2 linked regions of the Microbispora sp. ZYX-F-249 genome follow. Each later gene encodes a partner of the first gene's protein in a complex. Links are inferred from orthologs where the notes say so. Each region holds a gene or a part of one and is shown on either strand. Other genes may lie near its edges. The genes, in order: mfd and uvrA.

Region 1 (4,324 bases):
CAGCGGGATGCCGTTGGCCAGCAGCACCTTGTTGAACTGGTCCCAGCCGCCCTGGGCGACGGCGACGTCGTCCACCTCACGGTCGGTGACCGTGACGCCCTTGCGCCGGCCGAGCTCCTGGAACTGCCTGCTCGTGGTCATGTTGAGCAGGACCGTCTGCGGCAGCGAGAAGGACAGCTGGAGCTGGTTTTCGGGGATCTTGTTCGCGGCCAGGTCGGCGCGCAGCTCGCGGACCTCGTCGTTCAGCTGGCTGGAGGTGATGCGCTCATTGCCCACGATGGCCGCGGAACCCGCCTGCACGGGACCACCGCACGCGGTCACGGCGATACCGGCCGCCGCCAGCGCCACGGCGACGCGCACTCGATACGACTTCACGGACGATCCTCCCGAACGACACCGGCCACGCATATGTTGACAATTTCGCGGGTCACTGTACCCGCATCGGCTCCAGGAACAGGGCCTCGACCAGGTCCCCGCACCATTTCAGCAGGTCGAGGTCGCGAAGCGGCTGACCGCCGATCGGTTTCGTCTTGGGCACCGGGACGAGCAGGATGCTCGTCGCCTGCTTCCAGATCGACCGCGGGTAGAGCCGCTGCAGCCGCACCTGCTGGGAGTCCTTCAGCTCCACGGGCGCGAACCTGATCTGCTGGCCCTGCAGCGTCACGTCCGTCAGCCCGGCCCGCCGCGCCTTGATGCGGAAGCGCGCCACCTCCAGCAGGTTGTCCACCTCCTGGGGCGGCCTGCCGTACCGGTCGGTGAGCTCGTCGCGGACGGCCGTGATGTCGTCCTCCGAGCCGATCGCCGCGATCCGCTTGTACGCCTCCAGCCGCAGGCGCTCGGAGGTGACGTAGTCGTGCGGCACGTGGGCGTTGATCGGCAGCTCGACCTTGACCTCGGGCCGCTCCTCCACCTTGCTCTCGCCCGCGAGCTTGGACTTCTGTTCCTGTACGGCCTCGGCCATCATCCGGACGTACAGGTCGAAGCCGACGCCGGCGATGTGGCCGGACTGCTCGGCCCCGAGGATGTTGCCGGCGCCGCGGATCTCCAGGTCCTTCATCGCGACGTACATGCCCGCGCCCATCTCGGTGTGCTGGGCGATCGTGGCGAGCCGCTCGTGCGCGGTCTCGGTCAGCGGCGACTCGGGCGGGTAGAGGAAGTAGGCGTAACCGCGCTCGCGGCCCCGGCCGACCCGGCCGCGCAGCTGGTGGAGCTGCGACAGGCCGTAGTTGTCGGCCCGGTCCACGATGAGCGTGTTGGCGTTGGGCACGTCCAGGCCGGACTCGACGATCGTGGTGGAGACCAGCACGTCGAAGCTGCGCTCCCAGAAGTCCACCATGATCTTCTCGAGCTGTGTCTCGTTCATCTGCCCGTGGGCGACCGCGATCCGCGCCTCCGGCACCAGCTCGCGCAGCCGCGCGGCCACCTTGTCGATCGTGCGGACCCGGTTGTGGACGAAGAACACCTGACCGTCGCGCATCAGCTCGCGCCGGACCGCCGCCGCGATCTGCTTGTCGTCGTACGGCCCGACGAAGGTGAGGATCGGGTGCCGCTCCTCCGGCGGGGTGAGGATGGTCGACATCTCGCGGATGCCGGTCAGGCCCATCTCCAGCGTCCTCGGGATCGGCGTGGCCGACATGGCGAGCACGTCGACCTGGGTGCGCATGTGCTTCATGGCCTCCTTGTGCTCGACGCCGAACCGCTGCTCCTCGTCCACGATGATCAGGCCGAGGTCCTTGAACTTCACCTCGGGCGACAGCAGCCGGTGCGTGCCGATCACCACGTCGACCTCGCCCGTGCGCAGGCCGTCGAGGGTCCCCTTGACCTCGCTGTCGGTCTGGAACCGGGAGACCGGCTTCACCGTGACCGGGAAGGCGGCGAACCGCTCGCCGAACGTCGACAGGTGCTGCTGCACCAGCAGCGTCGTCGGCACGAGGACGGCGACCTGCTTGCCGTCCTGCACCGCCTTGAACGCCGCCCGCACCGCGATCTCGGTCTTGCCGTAGCCGACGTCGCCGCAGATCAGGCGGTCCATCGGGACGGGCCGCTCCATGTCGCGCTTGACCTCGTCGATCGCCTCGAGCTGGTCGCCCGTCTCGGCGTACGGGAAGGCGTCCTCCATCTCCCGCTGCCAGGGGCTGTCGGGGGCGAACGCGTGGCCGGGCGAGGCCATCCGGGCCGAGTAGAGCCGGATCAGCTCACCCGCGATCTCCCTGACCGCCTTCTTCGCCCGGGTCTTGGCCTTGGCCCAGTCGGCCCCGCCCATCCGGTTGAGCGTGGGCGCCTCGCCGCCGACGTAGCGCGTGACCTCGTCGAGCTGGTCGGTCGGCACGTAGAGCCGGTCGCCCTTGGCGTACTCGATCACCAGGTATTCGCGGGTCGCGCCCTGGATCGTGCGCTGGACCATCTCGACGTAGCGGCCCACGCCGTGCTGCTCGTGCACGACGTGGTCGCCGACCTTGAGCTGGAGCGGGTCGACCATGTTGCGGCGGCGCGACGGCAGCCGGCGCATGTCCTTGGTGGACGCCTTCTGCCCGACCAGGTCGAGGTGGGTCACCACGGCGACGTCCGGCGTGACGAAGCCGTGGTCGATGCGGCCCGTCGTGACCTGCACGACGTCCTTCGGCGGCGGTCCGTCGAGGGACGGCACCAGCCGCGCCGCCACGTCCACGCCCTTGAGCAGCTCGACCATGCGCTCGGCCGGGCCGTGCCCCTCGCTCAGCAGCACGACGGCCTTGCCCGCGCCCAGCCAGCCCTTGATGTCGGCGAGCGCCCGCTGGGTGTCGCCCCGGTAGGCCTCGACGTCCTGCGCGTCCAGCTCCACGCCCTCGCCGAACGGCGCGATGCTCCACCACGGCTGGCCCAGCTCGCGGGCGTGGTCGCGCACCTCCTCCAGCGTGCGGAAGGCCGCCGCCTCCAGGTCGATCGGCGCCTCGCCGCCCGCCGCCGCGGCGATCCAGGACGCCTCCATGAACTCCTGGCTCGTACGGACCAGCTCGACGGCCCGGCCGCGGATGCGCTCGGGGTCGCAGACGAACACGGCCGACCGCACCGGCAGGTGGTCGAGCAGCAGGTCCATGGCCCCGGCGAGCACGGGCGCGAACGCCTCCATGCCCTCCACCGGCACCCCCTCGGCGAGCTGGTCGAGCACGTCCTTCAGCGCCGGGTGCTCCTCCCCCAGCTCGCGGGCGCGCCGCCGTACGTCGTCGGTGAGCAGCAGCTCGCGGCAGGGCGCGGCGAACAGGCCGTCCTGGGCGACCTCCAGCGAGCGCTGGTCGGCCACCTTGAACCAGCGGATCTCCTCGATCGTGTCGCCCCAAAACTCCAGCCGCAGCGGATGCTCCTCGGTGGGCGGGAACACATCGAGCAGGCCGCCGCGCACGGCCACCTCGCCGCGCTTCTCCACCATGTCCACCCGGTGGTAGCCGTTCTCGACCAGCCGGGCCACGATGTCGTCCAGGTCGGCCTCGTCGCCGGCGCGCAGCCGTACGGGCGCGAGGTCGCCGAGACCGGCCACGATCGGCTGCAGCAGCGAGCGGACCGGGGCCACCACGATCCGCAGCGGACCGGCGGTCTGGTCGCCCTCGATCGGGTGCGCCAGCCGCCGCAGCACGGCCAGCCGCTGGCCGACCGTGTCGCTGCGCGGCGACAGCCGCTCGTGCGGCAGCGTCTCCCAGGCGGGGAAGACGGCCACGGAATTCTCGTCGACCAGGCTGGTGAGCGCGGCGGCCAGATCCTCCGCCTCACGCCCGGTCGCCGTGATCGCGAGCACCGGCCGTACGCGGGACAGCGCGGCCACGGCGAACGGCCGCAGCGCGGGCGGCGCCACCAGCTCGGCACCGGGATCGGCGGACTGCCCTGCCGCGTCGAGCGCGGCGGCCAGCCTGGATTCGGCGGAAACGAGGTCGAGCAGTCCGGAAAGAGACATCGATGCCTTCAAAAGCCCCGTGACTTAGACAGCCGGCGTGCGGACGCGGCCCCCGGCATCCGGCCGACCCCCGCCTGAGCGAAGATCCACGAGATGCTCCCAACCGGGCCGCGGCTATCCAGGCTACGCCCTGTCCGCCCGCCTCGCTCCGCTCGGCCGCTCGGTCCGGACGAGATGGGGGACGGCAAATGCGCAACTCAGCGTCCTCAAATGATTACTCTCAGTCGTATGACAGAGGTTCGGTTGTCGTCCGCGGACCAGGACGACGTGTTCAGCCAGCGGATTCGCGAGCAGTGGACCGACCAGCTCGGACGGCGGCTCGACATCCTCATCGCCGGATGCGGCCGGGGCGGCGCCCTCGACGTGGGGCGGTACGAGCCGAGGATGACGGGGGTGGAC
Region 2 (3,741 bases), on another replicon or contig:
AGGTCTTCGCGATCTCGCCCCCGCCCTGTGCTCCCTGAGACTGGCCGTCCTGGGACGTGCCCTGGCCCGCCGACGCCGTGTCGTCCCCGTCGGAGGCACCGCACGCGCTCAGCGCCACGGCCAGCCCGGCGCCCCCGGCGCCGAAGATCACGGCCCGGCGTGTCGTATCCGTCATGCTCATCCTTCCCTGATGCGGCGGCCCGGGACGTCCACGGCCCCGGGTCTTCCCCTGCGCGACGCGTCACCCTGTGTGCTCTCAGGTACGGCCATCACCCCGTGGCCGGTTCAGGGTGACGCGGTCGGAAGGAGAAGAGTAGGGAGAGAAGATGAGACGAATACTCATACGCCCAGAATCTTGCGGAGGAAGGCGCCGGTGTGGCTCTCCTCGACCCGGGCGATCTGCTCGGGCGTGCCGGCGGCGACGACCCTGCCGCCCCCGGAGCCGCCTTCGGGCCCCATGTCGACGATCCAGTCGGCGGTCTTGATGACGTCGAGGTTGTGCTCGATGACGATCACCGTGTTGCCGGCGTCCACCAGCCGGTTGAGCACGCCGAGCAGCCGCCGGATGTCCTCGAAGTGCAGGCCGGTGGTGGGCTCGTCCAGCACGTACACCGTCCGGCCGGTCGATCGCCGCTGCAGTTCGGAGGCGAGCTTCACCCGCTGCGCCTCGCCGCCCGACAGCGTGGTCGCCGGCTGGCCCAGCCGTACGTACCCGAGACCGACGTCGTGCAGCGTCTGCAGGTGACGGCGGATGGCGGGGATCGCCTCGAAGAACCCCAGCGCCTCCTCGATCGGCATGTCGAGGACCTCTGAGATCGTCTTGCCCTTGTAGTGGACCTCCAGCGTCTCCCGGTTGTACCGGGCGCCGTGGCAGACCTCACAGGGGACGTAGACGTCCGGCAGGAAGTTCATCTCGATCTTGATGGTGCCGTCGCCGGAGCAGGCCTCGCAGCGCCCGCCCTTGACGTTGAAGCTGAAGCGGCCCTGCAGGTAGCCGCGGACCTTCGCCTCGGTCGTGGCGGCGAACAACTTGCGCACGTGGTCGAAGACGCCCGTGTACGTCGCCGGGTTGGACCTCGGCGTGCGGCCGATCGGCGACTGGTCGACGTGGACGACCTTGTCCACCAGGTCGGTGCCGACCACCCGGGAGTGGCGTCCCGGCACGGTCTTCGCGCCGTTCAGCTCCTTGGCCAGCGCCGCGTAGAGGATGTCGTTGACCAGCGTCGACTTGCCGGACCCCGAGACGCCGGTGACCGCGGTGAAGACGCCGAGCGGGAACTCGACGTCCACTCCCTTGAGGTTGTGCTCGCGGGCGCCCTTTACGACGAGCTGCCGCTTCCTGTCCCGCGGGCGCCGGATCTCCGGCACGGTGATCGCCTTTCGGCCCGACAGGTACGCGCCGGTCAGCGACTCCTCGCTGGCGAGCAGCTCCTGCACGGTGCCGGACACGACGACCTGGCCGCCGTGCTCGCCCGCGCCGGGGCCGATGTCGACCACCCAGTCGGCGGCGGCGATCGTGTCCTCGTCGTGCTCGACAACGATCAGCGTGTTGCCCATGTCGCGCAGCCGGATCAGCGTCTCCAGCAGTCGCTGGTTGTCCCGCTGGTGCAGTCCGATGGACGGCTCGTCCAGCACGTACAGCACGCCGACCAGGCCGGAGCCGATCTGCGTGGCCAGCCTGATCCGCTGCGCCTCGCCACCGGCGAGCGTGCCGGCGGCGCGGTCGAGCGTGAGGTAGTCGAGGCCGACGTCGAGCAGGAAGCCCAGCCGGGCGTTGATCTCCTTGACCACCCGCTCCGCGATGTGCATGTCCCGCTCCGACAGCCGCAGGCCGGACAGGAACTTCGCGCAGTCGGCGATCGACATCGCCGAGATCTCGGCGATCGAGGCGTCCCCGACGGTCACGGCCAGCGAGACCGGCTTGAGGCGGCGGCCCTTGCAGGCCGGGCAGGGGACCTCGCGCATGAAGCCCTCGAACCGCTCGCGGCTGGCGTCGCTCTCCGACTCGGCGTGCCGGCGCTGCACCCAGGGGATCACGCCCTCGAAGTCGGTGTAGTACGACCGCTGCCTGCCGTACCGGTTGCTGTAGCGGATGTGGACCTGCTCGTCGTGGCCGTGCAGGATCGCCTTGTGCGCCTTCTTCGGCAGCCGCTCCCACGGCGTGTCGAGGTCGAAGCCGAGCGTGTTGCCCAGCGCCTCAAGCAGCCGCACGAAGTAGTCGCTGGTGTGGCCGTTCGCCCACGGGCTGATCGCGCCGTCGCCGAGCGTGCGCTCGGGGTCCGGGACGACGAGGTCGGGATCGACCTCCATGCGGGTGCCGAGCCCGGTGCACTCGGGACAGGCGCCGAAGGGCGAGTTGAACGAGAACGACCGCGGCTCGAGCTCCTCGAACGACAGGTCGTCGTAGGGGCAGTAGAGGTGCTCGGAGTAGAAGCGCTCACGGTTGGGGTCGTCGTCGGGCAGGTCGACGAAGTCGAGCGTGATGGTGCCGCCGGACAGCTGCAGCGCCGTCTCCACCGAGTCGGTCAGCCGGCGCCGCGCGCTCTCCTTGACCGACAGACGGTCGACGATCACCTCGATGTCGTGCTTCTCGTACTTCTTGAGCGTGGGCGGCTCCTCCAGGCGCACGATCGTGCCGTCGACGCGGGCCCGGGCGTAGCCCTTGGTCTGCAGCTCGCGGAACAGCTCGGCGTACTCCCCCTTGCGGCCGCGGACGATCGGGGCGAGGACCTGGAACCGGGTGCCCTCCTCCAGCTCGAGCACGCGGTCCACGATCTGCTGCGGCGTCTGGCGGGCGATCGGGCGCGCGCACTGCGGGCAGTGCGGCTTGCCGATGCGCGCCCACAGCAGACGCAGATAGTCGTAGACCTCGGTGATCGTGCCGACGGTCGAACGGGGGTTGCGGCTGGTGGACTTCTGGTCGATGGAGACGGCCGGGGACAGGCCCTCGATGAAGTCGACGTCGGGCTTGTCCATCTGACCCAGGAACTGCCGGGCGTACGCGGACAGGGACTCCACGTACCGCCGCTGTCCCTCGGCGAAGATCGTGTCGAAGGCCAGGCTGGACTTGCCGGAGCCCGACAGTCCGGTGAAGACGATCAGAGCGTCTCGCGGGAGGTCGAGCGAGACGTCCTTCAAATTGTGTTCGCGTGCGCCACGCACGATCAGGCGGTCAGCCACGGTGGTCCCGATAGGTCGATGAGGTGAATGGAGGTGCACGGGCAGGCTATCCAGAGCCACCGACAATTTCGGGGGGCATCGTCCGGCGGCCGGAGGGGGCGGCCCCGCGTGCTGTGTGGGACACGCTCCGTGAACCAGGGTATGAGCTTCGTCAAACCGGTGCCTGCCATCCGCAGGAAACCCCTGCTCATACAACCGCCGCGGACGCCGTCCTCTTCCCTGCCGGGTGCGGGGACGGCGGCCGGGGGTGCCAGGGGCCATGATTGCCTCCATGTCCGTTATCGACGAGATCGAGCGGGAGCTCGCCGAGGCGACCGGGCGCCTGCTGGCGACCGCCGCCCGCCTCACCGACGAGGATCTCCGCGCGCCGTCCCTGCTGCCCGGCTGGACGCGGGGGCACGTGCTCACGCACGTCGCCCGCAACGCCGACAGCTACGTCAACCTGCTGTCCTGGGCGCGCACGGGGGTGCGCACCCCGCAGTACGCCTCGGCGCGGGCCCGCGAGGCCGACATCGAGGCGGGCGCGGCCCGCCCGGCCGCCGAGCAGCTCGCCGACCTGCG

What was found.
Region 2: the proteins of mfd (region 1) and uvrA are in contact, whole or in part, in a crystal structure (PDB 4DFC), measured with the Escherichia coli proteins. The link is inferred for Microbispora sp. ZYX-F-249 from one-to-one orthologs.

Annotation. Positions count from the first base shown.
Region 1 is NZ_JBDJAW010000013.1:54,165-58,488, reverse strand. Bases 228-4,247 are described here. They hold mfd (transcription-repair coupling factor), read right to left. Parts: upstream 3,926-4,247; coding sequence 428-3,925; downstream 228-427. Other genes in these bases: AAH991_RS17470 (methyltransferase domain-containing protein), read left to right, coding at 4,154-4,247; AAH991_RS17480 (SurA N-terminal domain-containing protein), read right to left, coding at 228-375. Outside these bases: more of AAH991_RS17480, read right to left, coding at 1-227; more of AAH991_RS17470, read left to right, coding at 4,248-4,324. UniProt on the Escherichia coli protein: Couples transcription and DNA repair by recognizing RNA polymerase (RNAP) stalled at DNA lesions. Mediates ATP-dependent release of RNAP and its truncated transcript from the DNA, and recruitment of nucleotide excision repair machinery to the damaged site.
Region 2 is NZ_JBDJAW010000028.1:26,359-30,099, reverse strand. What follows is about bases 140-3,576. They hold uvrA (excinuclease ABC subunit UvrA), read right to left. Parts: upstream 3,181-3,576; coding sequence 340-3,180; downstream 140-339. Other genes in these bases: AAH991_RS28025 (maleylpyruvate isomerase family mycothiol-dependent enzyme), read left to right, coding at 3,452-3,576; AAH991_RS28035 (Rieske (2Fe-2S) protein), read right to left, coding at 140-175. Outside these bases: more of AAH991_RS28035, read right to left, coding at 1-139; more of AAH991_RS28025, read left to right, coding at 3,577-3,741. UniProt on the Escherichia coli protein: The UvrABC repair system catalyzes the recognition and processing of DNA lesions. UvrA is an ATPase and a DNA-binding protein. A damage recognition complex composed of 2 UvrA and 2 UvrB subunits scans DNA for abnormalities.